4 regions of the Streptomyces sp. NPDC007983 genome follow, and region 1 is predicted to be linked to each of the others. Evidence: riboswitches for the same ligand, from Rfam matches in the RefSeq annotation. Region 1 holds a riboswitch; each other region holds the start of a gene.
What was found. A riboswitch is a leader RNA that binds a small molecule or an ion and turns the genes downstream of it on or off. The one in region 1 is predicted to bind cyclic di-AMP.
Positions count from the first base shown of each region.

Region 1 (4,019 bases):
GAAGGCGCCGGTGGAGGCGCCGGACGGGACGGCGGCACGGCCGGTGCTGCCGTCGTCGAGGCCGACCTCGACCTCGACCGTGGGGTTGCCTCGCGAGTCGAGGATCTCGCGAGCTACGACGACGTCGATGGACGGCACGAGGATCTCCTTCGTATGGGTCTTCGGTAGCAGCATGAGCCTAACCGCACCGAAGCCCCGACGGGGTGCACCGTGGGGGCGGCGCACCCGGCCGGGGCTCGTTGACTACGGTGTGGCTGCTCAGCTCAGGTGGAGCTGCTGGCCGGGGAAGATCATGTCGGCCTGCTGGATGATGTTCTTGTTCAGCTCGAAGAGCTTCTTCCAGCCGCCCTTGACGTCCTCCGTCTTGGCGATCTTGCCAAGGGTGTCGCCGGACTTGACCTTGTACTCGCCGTCGCCCTTCTTGATCGGGCCGCGGACCTCGGAGCGCGCGGCGTGCTCGGGCGCGCTGCGCGGCGCGGCCTTCGGCTTGGCGGACGGGGCCGACTGCGAGGAGTCGGACTGGCTCTGCTGCGGGGTGGACGGCGCGGGGGCGGGGGCGCCGCCGCTGGTCAGGCCCTTGCCGCAGACCGGCCAGGCGCCCTTGCCCTGGCTGGCGAGGACCTTCTCGGCCACCTGGATCTGCTGGCTCTTGCCCGCCTTGTCGGCGGTGGGTGCGAACGCGGTACCGCCGTAGGCGGCCCAGGTGGAGGAGGAGAACTGCAGGCCGCCGTAGTACCCGTTGCCGGTGTTGATCGACCAGTTGCCGCCGGACTCGCACTGCGCGACCTGGTCCCACTGGGAGCTGGTGGCGGCAGAGGCGGACGTCGCACCGATGAGCGGAGTGGCCACGGCGGCTCCGGCGAGGCCGACGAGCGCGGTGATGCGGGTGGCCTTGGAAGGACGACGGTGCTTGCCCTGAGCGTTGGACATGTTCGTTCGTTTCCTCACCGACGCCTACGAGGTGAGCTGTCGGGTTCGGGCGTGAGTTGCCCGGCCCGGTGCGGGGTTCGCACCGGGCTTCACCCCTAGCCGTTCGGCCGATTCCGCTGGCCTCCCGGCACTTACCTTGGGTCCCCCGCTCCTGCCTTCGGCGCTGGCGCGTCGGTACCGGACGACCGCCGGCAGGACTCGGCGTGACGGTCGACGGTGCTCGCGGTGGCGAGCGGAAAGACGTTAAACACACGTCCGGGAAACGTTCAAACACCCTTATCGCAGCGAAGAGGGCTGTTATCGATCTCACTCGTCCTACATCGGCGCAGGTGGGGCCGGGTGTGGAGAGACCGGACACGAGGGACGGCCCGGAAAATGTGACGAGAGGTATGTCTCACCGGCGCCAGATCGGGCAAATCACCCCGGATTACTGGCCCCTGATGGTGAGATCAAGTCGCTGACCAGGGAGAATGAGATCCGGGTCGGTTCCGATGAGGTTCTCGTTGCCTTCGTAGATCCGCCGCCAGTCGCCGCCCAATTCCTGCTTTTCGGCGATTGCTGAAAGGTTGTCACCCGGACGCACCGTGTAGCCGCCATCCGTGGGGTTTTCGGCACGATTTGCTCCGCCACGCGAGGCACGGTCGCTCGGTCGCGCGTCCCTCTCCGGCTCGCCGCGGTGCTTGCCGGAGGGCGCGGAGGCGTCGGCCGAGGCGTCGGCCGGGTCCGAGGCGCCCGCGGAGGGGGTCGCGGAGGGGGTCTTGGCGGGTCCTTCGGAGGCGTCCTCGCCGGAGGAAGAGGAAGAGGAAGGGGACGGCGAGGGGTCGGGCGCGTCAGAAGAAGGGGACGGGGAGGGCGCGTCGTCGTCCAGCCCGTCGGGGGCCTTGGAGACGTGGGGCCGCTCCGGCTCTCCGGCGTCCCGGCCCGAGTCGCCGCGCTGCGGGGGCTGCTGGGAGGGGCGCGCCGTGCTGCCCGGGTTCACGTCCGGGGCGTCGCCGTCGTCGGTCAGCCCGGCGTTCAGCGCACAGCTGGGCCAGGCGTCCGGGCCGCGGTCGCCGAGTATCGACTCGGCGACGGCTATCTGCTGGGAGCGGCTGGCGAGGTCGGGGCGCGGGGCGTAGTCGGTGCCGCCGTACTTCTTCCACATGTCGAGGGTCAGCTGGAGACCGCCGTAGAAGCCGTTGCCCTCGTTGGCGCTCCACATCCCGGCGCTCTCGCACTCGGCGACCCGGTCCCAGGTGGAGGCCGGGGCGGCCTGGGCGCCGGTCGCTCCGAAGAGCGGGATGGCGATGCTCGCACCGGTCACCCCCGCCGCGACGACGATGGCCGGAGCCTGGCGGGGGCGGCGGTGACGTCCGTTCCCGGAAAGCATGCGAATCGCCTCTCGTGTGGGGGTCGTTTGTCGGTTGAACATAGCGACGTCACACGATCATCACAAGCCGGTGTATCCCAGGTCACGCCGCGGTCACGCGCCTGACCGGCAGTCACTTTCCCCAGGTCACCGGGAGGGTGCGCAGCCCGCGCATGATGAGCCCGCCGCGCCAGCGCAGGTCGTCCGGCTCCACCGCCAGTTGGAGGTCGGGGAGTCGGCGCAGCAGGGTGGCGAGCGCGGTCTGTGCCTCCAGGCGGGCCAGCGGGGCGCCCAGGCAGTAGTGGATGCCGTGGCCGTAGCCGAGGTGCTGGTTGTCGGTGCGGGCCAGATCGAGGACGTCGGGGTCGGCGAAGCGCTCGGGGTCGCGGTCGGCGGCGGCGAGCACCACCAGCACCGGGTCGCCCTCGGCGATGTGCTGACCGCCGATGGTGACCGGCTCGGTGGCGAACCGCCAGGTGGCCATCTCCACCGGGCCGTCGTAGCGCAGCAGTTCCTCGACCCCGGTGGCGAGCAGCCCCTCGTCCCCTTCTTCTGCTTCTTCCAGGTGTTGCTGCAGCCGGGCACGCTGCCCGGGGTTGCGAAGCAGGGCATAGAGCCCATTGCCGATCAGATTGACGGTGGTCTCGAAGCCCGCGAAGAGAAGGATGAAGGCCATCGCCGCGGCCTCGTTCTCGGTGAGGTGGTCGCCGTGGTCACTGGCCCGAATCAGATCGGAGATCAGGTCGTCACCGAGGGCGGCGCGCTTACGGTGGATCAGATCGGCCAGGTACGCGCGGATCCGCTTCACCGCGCGGGCCACCCCGCCGCGCGGGCCCCCGCCGTGCCGGATCATCGTCCCGGCCCAGTCCCGGAAGTCGTCCTGGTCCTCCCGGGGGACGCCGAGCAACTCGCAGATCGCATAGATAGGGAGAGGAAAGGCGAACTCGTGGATGAGGTCCGCCTCCCCGCGGGCCGCGAAGGCGTCGATGAGGTCGTCGGTCAACTCGCGCACCCGCGGGGCGAAGGCGGCGACGCGGCGCGGGGTGAACGCCTTGGACACCAGCCGCCGCAGCCGGGTGTGGTCGGGGGGATCGATATTGAGCAGATGTGTCATCAGATCCGCGCGCTGCTCGCCCGGGATGCCCACCTTGCCCCGGGCGTGAGCGGATTCACTGTGCCGCTGGGGGTTCTTCGACAGCCGGGCGTCGGCGAGGGTCTGCCGGGCGTCGGCGTAGCGGGTCACCAGCCAGGCCTCGACCCCGCTGGGCAGCGTGGTCCGATGCACCGGGGCGTGCTCGCGTAGCCAGGCGTACGCGGGGTAGGGATCGGTGGCGAACTCCCAGGTGAAGAGGGTGGGAGCGGAGGCGGGGCAAGGCTGATCGGACACGTCCCGACGATACCGGCCACGGCCCGCGGATTCCGATACGCCGCTTATCGGAAGTAAATCCGTAACGCGAAAGTAAAGCCAATTAATGGCGATGCAATTCGACGACCATCTCCACACACCCTCCACGATGCGCTCACAGCGCGCGGTGAATGCCCGATATCTGATGGCTGAAGACACCGCCCGGAGCAGCCTGCGGAGAGCGTCACCCGGACCCGCGGAACATGCACTGACGTCGACCAATGAGGCAAAATGCGGGGGTGGCTGAAACGGTGTCAGGTGGTTGAATGAGACACCGGCACATGCACGGGGCCTCCTGCCCCTGGTGATACGATCACCGCGCTTGCCAGGCGAGCC
Region 1 is NZ_JBIBJI010000019.1:110,489-114,507, forward strand. It holds gene eno (phosphopyruvate hydratase) at 1-144, opposite strand, end outside; gene ACFZCY_RS37620 (transglycosylase family protein) at 259-930, opposite strand; cyclic di-AMP (ydaO/yuaA leader) riboswitch at 937-1,103, opposite strand; gene ACFZCY_RS37625 (transglycosylase family protein) at 1,358-2,299, opposite strand; gene ACFZCY_RS37630 (cytochrome P450) at 2,412-3,665, opposite strand.

Region 2 (4,019 bases), on a different contig from region 1:
GCAGCGGTACGGCGTCCTCGGGGTTGGCCAGCACGCGCAGGTACGCGAGGACGTCGCGGACCTCCTTGCGCTCGTAGAAGCGGACCCCGCCGACGACCTTGTACGGCAGCCCGACCCGGATGAAGACTTCCTCGAAGACACGGGACTGGGCGTTGGTGCGGTAGAAGACCGCGACGTCCCCGGCCTTGGCGTCCCCCGCGTCCGTCAGCCGGTCGATCTCGTCGGCGACGAACTGGGCCTCGTCGTGCTCGGTGTCGGCGACGTAGCCGGTGATGGTGGCGCCGGTGCCGGCCTCGGTCCACAGGTTCTTCGGGCGGCGGTTCTCGTTGCGCTCGATGACGGCGTTGGCCGCGCTCAGGATGGTCTGGGTGGAGCGGTAGTTCTGCTCCAGCAGGATCGTCCGCGCGTCCGGATAGTCCTCCTCGAACTGGAGGATGTTACGGATCGTGGCGCCCCGGAACGCGTAGATCGACTGGTCGGCGTCGCCCACGACGCACAGCTCCCCGGGCTCCACGGCTTCCTCGTCCGTGCCGGAGCCCGCGCCCGCGCCCGCGCCAGTGCCCACCAGCTCGCGCACCAGCGTGTACTGAGCGTGGTTGGTGTCCTGGTACTCGTCGACCAGGACGTGCCGGAAGCGGCGGCGGTAGTGCTCGGCGACGTCCGGGAACGCCTGGAGCAGATTGACCGTGGTCATGATGATGTCGTCGAAGTCGAGGGCGTTGGCCTCGCGCAGCCTCGACTGGTACATCGCGTACGCCTCGGCGAGCGTCTTCTCGAAGCCATCCGCCGCCTGCCCCGCGAAGGTCTCCTCGTCGATCAGCTCGTTCTTCAGGTTGGAGATCTTGGCGCTGAACGACTTCGGCGGGAACTTCTTCGGGTCCAGGTCGAGATCCCGGCACACCAGCGCCATCAGCCGCTTCGAGTCGGCGGCGTCGTAGATCGAGAACGATGAGGTGAAGCCCAGCTTCTTCGACTCGCGGCGCAGGATGCGGACGCAGGCGCTGTGGAACGTCATCACCCACATGGCGTTCGCCCGCGGGCCGACCAGCTCCTCGACCCGCTCCTTCATCTCCCCCGCCGCCTTGTTGGTGAAGGTGATGGCGAGGATCTGCCCGGGGTGCACGTGGCGGGTGCCGAGCAGATACGCGATGCGGTGGGTGAGCACCCGGGTCTTGCCGGACCCGGCCCCCGCGACGATCAGCAGCGGCGAGCCCGTGTGCTCCACGGCGGCCCGCTGCTGCTCGTTCAGCCCCTCCAGCAGCGCCGCCGGGTCGATGGCCGGGCGGGCCGCGCCGTCCCGGTAGTACGCCTCTCTGGTCCCCCCGCTCGGCACCGGCGCGTCGAAAGCGCCCGTGAAGAGGTGGTGCGGCACGTCCTCGCCGCCTGAACCGCCGGCGGGGTCCGGGTGCGCGGAATCCTCGGGCGGCGGGGGCTCCTCGCTCGGAGGCCCGAGATCCGCCAGGAAGCTGTCGTCAAAGAGGCTGCTCATCGCTCACCGAGTTTAGGCGGCCGCACTGACAGCCTACGCATGGACTGCACATGGATGTCACGAAACGGTTTCGGGCAAAACGACCACCAGCCTTCACAGGAGCACCACGAGTTGGCTACCGTCCTCCCCCAGGCGGCCCGTACACCCGTCGGCGAACCGCGCCGGCCCGGGCGGCCTCCGCCGAGTCCGGCCACGTCGCAAGGCGCCCGGAGCCGGGGACCCACAACGCAACATGGGGTGAATCGGCCCGAGTGGCGGTACGACGCGTACGACATGTCGTCCATCCGCAGAGGCCGTAGGGCAACCTTCCGAACCGCCCGAACCCGACAGCTAACCCGGTAGGCGGTCCACGGAAGGAGTCGCCTCCCTTGGCGTCGCACCGCAAGCCGCGGACCCGAATACCCACCGCCACGTCGTCCACCGGGCGCCGTACCGCCGTCGGATTCACCACCGCCGCCCTCGCCTCCGTCACCCTTCTCTCCCAGACCGCGAACGCCGCCCCGGGCGACCCGAGGCCCGGCACCACGCAGTCGATCGAGGCGGTCAAGGAGAAGGTGGACACCCTCTACCACCAGGCGGAATCCGCCACCCAGCACTACAACGCCGCCAAGGAGCGCTCCGAGCAGCAGCGCACCAAGGTCAACCGGCTGCTGGCCGATGTCGCCGAGAACACCGAGAAGCTCAACGAGGCCCGCCGCACACTCGGCACCTACGCCGCGGCCCAGTACCGCAACGGCGGCATGACCTCGAGCGCCGCGAGCCTGCTGTTCTCCAACGACCCGCAGGACCTCTTCGACCAGTCCCATCTGATGAGCCGGATGGCCGGTTCGCAGAAGAGAGCCGTCGACGACTTCCAGACGCAGGCGGCGAAGGCCGCCAAGGAGCGCAGGGAGGCCGCCAAGAGCCTGGCGTCGCTGACCGAGACCCAGAAAGAGCTGAAGACCAAGAAGAAGTCCGTCCAGGACAAGCTGTCCCAGGCCCGCCGGCTGCTGGCGAGCCTGACCGCCAAGGAGAAGGCGCGGCTGGCGGCGATCGAGAAGAAGAAGGCCGAGGAGGCGCGGCGCAAGGCGGCCGAGCTGGCCGAAAAGCAGCGGCAGGCCGCGGCCCAGCAGCAGCAGGAGCAGCAGCAGGAGCAGCAGTCGAGCGGAAGCTCCTCTTCCGGCAGCGGCTCCAGCACCGGCTCCTCCACCTCCACGAACAGCACCAAGGCGGCCAAGGCCATCGACTTCGCGGAGTCCCAGCTCGGCAAGCCGTACGTCTGGGGCGCGACCGGCCCCACCTCCTACGACTGCTCAGGGCTCACCCAGGCCGCCTGGAGGGCCGCCGGTGTCTCGCTGCCGCGCACCACGTGGGACCAGGTGAAGGCCGGTACGCGTGTCTCGACCTCCGACCTCAAGCCCGGTGATCTCGTCTTCTTCTACGACGACATCAGCCACGTCGGGCTCTACATCGGCAACGGCATGATGATCCACGCCCCGAAGCCGGGGGATGTGGTCAAGAAGGCACCGATCACCGAGATGCCGATCTACGGAAGCGTCCGGCCCGCATAGCGGTAGTAACGGCGGTAGACAGACGCTGCGGCTGCCCGATGCGCGATCGGGCAGCCGCACCGCTTCCGCGTCACATGATCACGCGATCACGAGATCACGTGCCCGGCTTGCGCCCGTACACGTACACGTCGTCGCCGTTCCGCAGCAGGCTCCAGTACTTCTTCGCGTCGCCGGACCGCATGTTGACGCAGCCGTGGGAGCCGGGCGGCGACCATACGCTTCCCGCGATGGAGTGGAAGGCCTGGCCGCCGTCGAAGAACTGGCTGTACGGCATGGCCACGTGGTACAGCGTCGACCAGTGGTCGATGTCCCGCCAGTAGACCTTCTTCAGCCCGGTGCGGGTCTCGTACTTGTCCCGCCCGCTGCGCACCGGCACCGGCCCGAACACCAGCCGCGAACCGTCCTGCACCCAGCTGAGCTGCCGGGTGAGGTCGACGCAGGCGATGCGGCCCTTGTTGGTGGGGCACTTACGCGCCGCGTTGGGGTTGTGCCCCGCCGCCCGCTGCGCGTTGATCAGCTTCATGACGCCCCAGGTGACGGGGCCCGCGTAGCCGATGGTCGGGCTGATGCCGTGGTTGATCTGGAAACTCCGCGTCGCGCGGCAGTCCCCCGAGGACTGCCGACCGTCGACGGGACGGCCGAGGAACCTCTCGACCTGCTTCTGATACGGACCGGTGCTCGCCGTACACGACGTCGCCGCCTGCGCCGGTGCCGTACCGAGTGCGACGGACAACGGCACCACCATGCCCGCCATGCCCAAAGCCACCGCCGTACGGCGGCGCCATGCCCGCCACGCCCCGAACTCTGCCTTTACCCCCATTGCGCGCTCCCTCCGGGCTTGCCCTTGACGGGTAAGACAGTCGAAGAGCGCGTCGGGTTGCGCTTACAGGTGCGATTTCCCCCATTCCGCCCCTTCCCGCCCCCGGTTGGCCCATCGGCGACGCGGGAGGGAGGGGAGGGGAAGGGAGGGAGAGCCGGTG
Region 2 is NZ_JBIBJI010000016.1:10,187-14,205, reverse strand. It holds gene pcrA (DNA helicase PcrA) at 1-1,489, opposite strand, end outside; cyclic di-AMP (ydaO/yuaA leader) riboswitch at 1,658-1,850, shown strand; gene ACFZCY_RS34525 (NlpC/P60 family protein) at 1,858-3,039, shown strand; gene ACFZCY_RS34520 (L,D-transpeptidase family protein) at 3,134-3,859, opposite strand.
Region 2: it holds a riboswitch for cyclic di-AMP, as region 1 does, so the genes downstream of both, ACFZCY_RS34525 (NlpC/P60 family protein) here and ACFZCY_RS37620 (transglycosylase family protein) in region 1, are expected to answer to the same signal.

Region 3 (4,019 bases), on a different contig from region 1:
CCGCCCACCAAATCGAGCTGGCGCTGTGGCTGGAGGCGGACCGGATGGGGTCCCTCCTGACCGCGCTGGACGACGAGAGCCTGGAGAACCAGCGCGACGTCGTCAAGAACGAGCGCCGCCAGCGGTACGACAACGTGCCGTACGGCACGGCCTTCGAGAAGCTCGTCGCCATGGCCTACCCCGAGGGCCACCCGTACCACCACACCCCGATCGGCTCGATGGCCGACCTGGACGCCGCCTCGCTGGAGGACGCCCGGGAGTTCTTCCGTACGTACTACGCGCCGAACAACGCGGTGCTGTCCGTCGTCGGCGACATCGACCCCGAGCAGACGCTCGCCTGGATCGAGAAGTACTTCGGCACCATCCCCTCCCACGAGGGCAAGCGGCCGCCCCGCGACGGCACGCTTCCCGAGGTCATCGGCGGGCAGCTGCGCGAGGTCGTGGAGGAGGATGTCCCGGCGCGCGCCCTGATGGCCGCCTACCGGCTGCCGCACGACGGCACCCGTGAGGCCGACGCCGCCGACCTGGCGCTGACCGTCCTCGGCGGCGGCGAGTCCTCGCGGCTGCACAACCGCCTGGTGCGCCGCGACCGTACGGCCGTCGCCGCCGGGTTCGGCATGCTGCGGCTGTCCGGCGCGCCGTCGCTGGGCTGGCTGGACGTGAAGACCTCCGGCGGGGTCGAGGTGCCCGCCATCGAGGCCGCCGTCGACGAGGAGCTGGCCCGCTTCGCCGAGGAGGGCCCGACGCCGCAGGAGATGGAGCGCGCCCAGGCGCAGATCGAGCGCGAGTGGCTGGACCGGCTGGCCACCGTCGGCGGCCGCGCCGACGAGCTGTGCCGGTTCGCCGTGCTGTTCGGCGACCCGCAGCTGGCCCTGACCGCCGTGCAGCGGGTGCTGGACATCACCGCCGAGGAGGTGCGGGCCGTGGCCGCGGCGCGGCTGCGCCCCGACAACCGTGCCGTGCTGGTCTACGAGCCCGTCCAGGGCGCCGAGGACGCAGACGCCGCAGAAGCCGCCGACACCGACGCAGAAGGGGAGGCGGCCCAGTGAGCGACGCCGTCACCGCCACCATGACCTTCCACCCGCAGCCGCAGGGCGGCGCCCCCAGGCCGTGGGCCTTCCCGGCGCCGCAGCGCGGTGAGCTGTCCAACGGGCTCACCGTGCTGCGCTGTCACCGCCCCGGCCAGCAGGTCGTCGCGGTGGAGATCAACCTGGACGCCCCGCTGGACACCGAGCCGGCCGGTCTGGAGGGCGTCGCCACGATCATGGCGCGCGCCCTGTCCGAGGGCACCGACAAGCACACCGCCGAGGAGTTCGCCGCCGAGCTGGAGCGCTGCGGCGCCACCCTGGACGCCCACGCGGACCACCCCGGCGTCCGGGTCTCCCTGGAGGTGCCGGTCTCCCGGCTGCCCAAGGCGCTCGGCCTGCTCGCCGACGCCCTGCGCGCCCCCGCCTTCCCCGACGGCGAGGTCGAGCGGCTGGTGCGCAACCGGCTGGACGAGATCCCGCACGAGCTGGCCAACCCGGCCCGCCGCGCCTCCATGGCCCTGGCCAAGGAGCTGTTCCCGGCCGAGTCGCGGATGTCCCGGCCGCGCCAGGGCACCGAGGAGACCATCGAGGGCATCGACGCCGCGGCGGTGCGGGCCTTCTACGAGGCGCACGTCCGGCCGTCCACCGCGACCGCGGTCATCGTCGGCGACCTGGCCGGGGTCGACCTCGACCAGGCGCTCACCGACACCCTGGGCGCCTGGACCGGCGGCCCCGCCCCGCAGCGGTCGGTCCCTCCGGTCATCGCCGACGACACCGGCCGTGTGGTGATCGTCGACCGGCCCGGCGCGGTCCAGACCCAGCTGCTCATCGGGCGCGTCGGCGCCGACCGGCACGACCGCGTCTGGCCCGCGCAGGTGCTGGGCACCTACTGCCTGGGCGGCACCCTCACCTCCCGTCTGGACCGGGTGCTGCGCGAGGAGAAGGGCTACACCTACGGGGTGCGCGCCTTCGGCCAGGTGCTGCGCTCGACGCCGCCCTCGCCGGCCGGCGGCGGCTCGGCGGGCGCCTCGCTGCTGGCGATCAGCGGTTCGGTGGCCACCGAGGTCACCGGCCCGGCGCTGGAGGACCTGTGGACGGTGCTGCGGACGCTGAAGGAGGAGGGGCTGACGGACGCCGAGCGCGATGTCGCCGTGCAGAACCTCGTCGGCGTCGCACCGCTCAAGTACGAGACGGCGGCCGCCGTCGCGGGCACGCTCGCCGACCAGGTCGAGCAGCACCTGCCGGACGACTTCCAGGCGCAGCTGTACGCCCGGCTCGCCGAGGCGGGGACCGTGGAGGCGACCGCGGCGGTCGTGAGCGCCTTCCCGGCCGACCGGCTGGTGACGGTGCTCGTGGGTGACGCCTCGAAGATCGAGGAGCCGGTCAAGGCGCTCGGCATCGGAGAGGTGCGCGTCATCACCGGCTGAACCCCGGCCCGGCCGGCCCGATATGTCCCCGGGCCCGGCGCAAGGCACCATCGGCACAAGGACCCTGGCGTCGCACAAGACGCCGGGGTCCTCCCATTTGCCTGATTTGCGGGGCGTTTGGTTTGTGGCGAGAGCAACAAAAACCCGTAACCGTTTGGTGATCGAAACGCGGCCCGTTTAGCGTCAGTGCGGCTGTTCGCCGGATACCCGCCGCACCCGCGGCACGGACAGCCATCGCCGAGTCCCATGGTGCGAGTGCCAGGGGAGCCGGGGACCCAAACGTCCCTGGGGTGAATCGGACGCCTTCCCCGCCCGGGGGAGGGGCCCGTAGGAGACCTTCCTGCTCCGAACCCGTCAGCTAACCCGGTAGGCGAGAGGGAAGGAAAGGAGTGCGCCACCACATGGCGTTCACCCGTGCCGCTGGGAAGCACCGACGTCCCCGCCAAGCCGCCGTCCGCACCGGCGCCAACATCGCGGGCATCACCACGGTCGCCTCGGGCGTCGTCGCCGGCATCGCCGGCCCCGCCCTCGCCGCGACCGGCGAGACGCCGTCTCCCCAGGACACCGGTCTCCGTCAGGCGATGGTGATGGGCGACGGTCTCTCCGACCAGATCGACGCGCAGGCCCAGTCCCAGAGGGACGCCGCCGAGGCCGCCGCCGCCAAGGCGAAGGCCGAGGCCGTGGCCCGCCAGCAGGCCGCGCGGAAGGCCGAGGCCGCCGCGAAGAAGGCCAAGGCGGAGCGCGACGCCAAGGAGCGCGCCGCGCGTGAGGAAGAGCGCAAGCGCCTCAACACGTTCGTGTCGCCCATCAGCGGCTCCTACGTCTCCACCGGCTACGAGGCGTCCAGCGGCCTGTGGTCCTCCGGCAGCCACACCGGGATCGACTTCCACGCCTCCACCGGCACCTCGGTGCACTCGGTGGGCTCCGGTGAGATCGTCGAGGCGGGCTGGGGCGGTTCGTACGGCAACAACGTCGTCATCAAGATGAACGACGGCACCTACACCCAGTACGGCCACCTCTCGTCGATCGGCGTCTCGGTCGGCCAGAAGGTCACCCCCGGCCAGCAGATCGGCCTGTCCGGCGCCACCGGCAACGTCACCGGCCCGCACCTGCACTTCGAGGCCCGCACCACCGCGGAGTACGGCTCGGACATGGACCCGCTGTCGTACCTGCGCTCGCACGGCGTCAATCTCTGACGCACCCCTGCCCTAGTCGAAAGGCCCCGTCCGCCCCGGACGGGGCCTTCGGCGTGCCCCGCCGCCGTGACCGTCCCCTCGACCGTCGACCGTGACCAAAAAATATCCCCGAATTGACTTCGCCCATCGGAAATCCCGGCGGCTTCGAATAGAGTCGCTGAATGCGCGTCAATGGGATGCGTTTCGCGGCGGTTGAGGCGGAGGTTCGACAATGCGGGACCGGAAATGAACGGGGATACGGCCGCCGTCCAGGGCGGCCGCCGGATTTCGGCACACGCGGTATGCACGGCGATCCGTGACGACATCATCTCCGGTACCTATCCGCCCGGCAGCCGGCTGGCCGAGGAGCTGCTCGCCCGGCGCTACGG
Region 3 is NZ_JBIBJI010000017.1:80,570-84,588, reverse strand. It holds gene ACFZCY_RS35900 (insulinase family protein) at 1-1,049, shown strand, start outside; gene ACFZCY_RS35895 (insulinase family protein) at 1,070-2,455, shown strand; cyclic di-AMP (ydaO/yuaA leader) riboswitch at 2,681-2,843, shown strand; gene ACFZCY_RS35890 (peptidoglycan DD-metalloendopeptidase family protein) at 2,857-3,651, shown strand; gene ACFZCY_RS35885 (FCD domain-containing protein) at 3,877-4,019, shown strand, end outside.
Region 3: it holds a riboswitch for cyclic di-AMP, as region 1 does, so the genes downstream of both, ACFZCY_RS35890 (peptidoglycan DD-metalloendopeptidase family protein) here and ACFZCY_RS37620 (transglycosylase family protein) in region 1, are expected to answer to the same signal.

Region 4 (4,019 bases), on a different contig from region 1:
GAGAGAGCGCCAGAGCCGCCGGAGCGAGGGGCCGCCGGAAGCGACGGCCGGTTCAGGGTGTCACGGGTTCAGCCCGTGGTCGCGCAGCCAGGGCATCGGGTCGATCGGCGAGCCGCCGCCCGGCCGCACCTCCAGGTGGAGGTGGGGGCCGGTCACGTTGCCGGTGGCGCCGACGCGGCCGATGGTCTCACCCGAGGACACCTTGCCCGAGGTGACGACCATGGACGACAGGTGGCAGTACCAGATCTCGGTGCCGTCATCGAGCTTGAGCACGATGCGGTAGCCGTACGAACCGGCCCAGCCCGCCTGGGTGATGGTGCCGCCGCCCACCGCCTTGACCGGGGTGCCGGTCGGGGCGGCGAAGTCCTGGCCGGTGTGGTCGGCGGACCACAGGTCGCCGGCCTGGCCGAAGCCCGCGGTCAGCGTGTACGAGGCGACGGGGAGGGTGAGCCCGCTGGACGTGGACGTCTTGGCGGGGCGGTCGGCGGCGGCCTTGGCCGCGGCCTCCTTCTCGGCCTCCGCCTTCTCCTTGGCCTCGGCGGCCTTCTTCTTGGCGGCGGCCTCGGCCTTCTTCTGCTCGGCCAGGTCGCGGGCCTTGGCGGCGGCCTTGGCCGCGTCGTCGGCGGCGGCCTTGGCGGCGGCCCGCGCCGCGGCCTCGCGCCGGTCGTCGTCCGCCGCGGTCTGCTGGCTCTCGGCCTGCCGCAGGATGCGGGTGCGCAGCGCCTCGCCCGAGTCGGTGGCGCTGGTGGTGAGGGTGGCCGCGGCGGGCTGGGAGGAGTCCTGGTCGTCGGCCATCAGGGAGCCGATGCCGGGCAGGTCCTTGGCGGCGGGCAGCTGGGCCTTGACCTCGTCGGCGACGTGGGCGAGGTCCGGCATGGAGATCGGTACGGCCGGCCGGTCCTTGGCGCTCGCCATGCCGCCCGCGCCGACCGCCGCGATGACGCCGACGCCGAGGACGGCGCCGCTGCGGGCCATGGTCCCGCCGCGCTGCTTGACGACGCGGTGCTTGCCGCGCAGCGGGGCGATGGACTCCTCCGTCGGGTTCCACTCGTCCCAGACGGCTTCTTTGGCGACGGAGGAATCATCCCCTTCGGCGCCGAGGCCGATCGTGGGCCGGGCGCCGGCTCCGGCGTCGAAGCCGACTCCGTACGCGGTCGCGGTGCCGATGCCGGTACCGGACGAGCGGTACGGAGCTTCGTCCAGTACGGACCTGTTGGACGCCACCGGGGCGCACTCCTTTCCTTCCCTCTCGCCTACCGGGTTAGCTGACGGGTTCGGAGCAGGAAGGTCTCCTACGGGTCAGGTTCGACCCGATTCACCCCAAGGTGGTGGTTCCCCGGTTCCCTGTGCTGCGGCTGTTACCGCCGTGGTGCGTGGTGCCGCTGGTGGTGCTGTCGCTGCACGTATGGGATTCGGCGACGGCGCACGGTGCCGCCTCTGCGACGGCTGTGTCGACCGCGCTGCGTTATCGAACGTTAATAGAGAGCGCGACATGATTCCAAGCTCTTCTGAAGAATCCGCGCAGCTTTGGGATGAACTTAGTAAGCATCGGGGGACAAGTAGGGGCGTTTCACCCCGGTTGAAAAGGGATGGTAAAAACCTCCGGCGAGCTGATCGTGCGTCAATCGTTATGCGTACGCGTCACGGTCGGCTACGGTCCGTGTCCGGAGCGGGCGCCGTCGTTCCGTTCGCCGTCGTTCCGTTCGCCGTCGTTCCGTTCGATACGGGCGGCCGCCGGACCGCGAGGAGTGCCATGTCGTCCGAGGTCTCCCCGCCCGTATGCCGCGCGACGTCCTCCACCAGCGCGTCGAGCAGCCCGCCCGGCCCGGGGAAGCGGCGGCCGCGCAGCCGCTCCTCCGGTACGTAGAACGTGCCGTGCCGGTCGCGGGCCTCGGTCACCCCGTCCGTGAACAGCAGCAGCGTCGCGTCCTCGGGGAACCGCAGCTCCGTCACCCGGTCGGGCCACGCGCCCAGTTCGCCCATCCCGAGCGGCAGCGCGGCCGTCTCCGGCCCCAGGGGCCGTACCTCGCCGTCGCCGGGCAGCAGCAGCGGCGCGGGGTGGCCGCGGTTGATGAGGCGGAGGATGGAGTCGCCGCGCGGGATCTCGCCGAGGACGGCGGTGGTGAACCCCTCGAACGCCTCCAGCTCGGCCCGCCGCGCGCCCTCGCGCCGCAGTGCCCGCTCCAGCCGCCCCGCCAGCCCCTCCAGCGTCGTCTCCTGCTCCGCCGCCTCCCGGAAGGCGCCGATGAGGACCGCGACGACCTCCACGGCCTGCAGCCCCTTGCCGCGCACGTCCCCGACGAGCAGCCGTACGCCGTGCGGGGTGTCCTGCACCGCGTACAGGTCGCCGCCGATCGCCGCGTACCGCTCGGCCGCCACATAGCGCGCCGCGACGTCCAGCCCGGCGATGCGGGCGGGCGGTACGGGCAGCACGGCCCGCTGCGCCGCCTCCGCGACACCGCGCGCCGACGCCAGCCGACGGTCGCCGCGGCGGACGACGCGGTTGATCACGAGCGCGAGCAGGGCGACGGTGGCCACCGTGGCGATCTCGGTCGCGGCCTGGGTCGGGTCCTTCACGCCGTGCAGTTCGGCCAGCAGGCATACGGCGAGGAGGGCGAGGACCGCGGTGGCGACGGTCTGCCGCAGCGGGAAGAGGGAGGCGGCGACCAGCGGGGCCGCGGCGAAGAAGGGGGAGGCGGTGTACGGGGCCGGGGCGGCGAGGTCGAACGCGACGCCGACGAGCAGGAGGACGGCGGGGGCCCAGCGGATCGGCCGGCGCCCCGCCGATGCCTGGACGGCCTCCTCGGCCATGACGAGTCCGGGGGCCGCGACCGAGGACCGGGCGGCGGGCGTACGGACGGGCGTACGGGCACCCGTACGAGCCCTGGTCCCTCGCACCCGCGCCACCGGCTTCTCCCGCTGTCCCTGGATCCATGACCCCGTCACCAGGCTCCCGGGCGCCGGGGCACGGTGCGAGCCGGTGGCGGCCATGTGGGTGCGTCGTCAGATGCGTCGCCGGGTGGCCGCCCCTGGACGCCGAGCGGCCCCGGATGACAGGCATCCGAGGCCGCGGGGTGGGCCGTGGCGTCCGCCGGGGCCCGGTCAGCCGCGGCCGAAGCCGCCGCCTTGGTTCTCGTGGCCTCAGGGGGTGCCGTAGGCGATGTTGGTGCAGTTGCTGCCGACGGTGATCCCGCCCGTGGGCGCGGTCCCGGAGACAGCGGCGATGGGGCCGGTGGCCGTGTCGCAGTCGTTGCCCTGGTAGGCCGCGATGCCTTGGGTGAAGTTGAGGCAGTTGCTGGCGGCAGTGATGTCACCCGTGGCGGCGCCCACGGAAGTGGCGACGATGGCGCCGGTGGACGTGTCGCACGTGTTGCCCTGATACGCCCCGAAGGGGTCGAAGCCCCCGTAACCGTGGGCGGACGCTCCACCCGCGCTCCCCAGGACCAGGGCGCCTGCCGCCACGGTCAGGACAGCTACCTTCTTGCCGATGTTCACTTGATTTCCTCCAGAAAAGCCGAATCCGCGGAAAACCACACGTTCCGATTGAACGGAAGGACATCCGCGACACCGGGGAGGCGCGCACGCACTTCACCCGATGGGCCCACTGTCGGATTAGCCGGAAGTCAGCACCTCAAGGGATCGACGCCGTCAAAGATCGACGCCGAGGGCGCGGGCGTGGCGGTCGGCCGCCAGCTCCGCCGACACCTCGTCGAGGTACACCTCGCACACCAGCCGTCCGTCCCGGGTCAGGTTGTGCTCCAGCTCCCACAGCACGATCTCGTCGCCGCCCGCGAGCAGGAAGGCGTGCTCGTAGAAGCGGCACCAGGTGGCGTCGGGGCCGCCGGAGCGGCGGCGCGGCTTGGGGGCGAGGGCGATGTCATGGGCGAACGCGGTCGCCAGCAGCCGCTCGGTCTCCTCCCCCGGCCGGTCCGGGTTCTCCGCGCGGCGCAGTACGCGGCGGGCGTGGTCGGCCGAGTCGTCGGCGACGTACGCACGCTGGGCGTCCGGGGGCTCGGCGG
Region 4 is NZ_JBIBJI010000001.1:972,015-976,033, reverse strand. It holds gene ACFZCY_RS04610 (peptidoglycan DD-metalloendopeptidase family protein) at 61-1,224, opposite strand; cyclic di-AMP (ydaO/yuaA leader) riboswitch at 1,236-1,367, opposite strand; gene ACFZCY_RS04605 (SpoIIE family protein phosphatase) at 1,642-2,811, opposite strand; gene ACFZCY_RS04600 (hypothetical protein) at 3,142-3,495, opposite strand; gene ACFZCY_RS04595 (DUF6227 family protein) at 3,649-4,019, opposite strand, start outside.
Region 4: it holds a riboswitch for cyclic di-AMP, as region 1 does, so the genes downstream of both, ACFZCY_RS04610 (peptidoglycan DD-metalloendopeptidase family protein) here and ACFZCY_RS37620 (transglycosylase family protein) in region 1, are expected to answer to the same signal.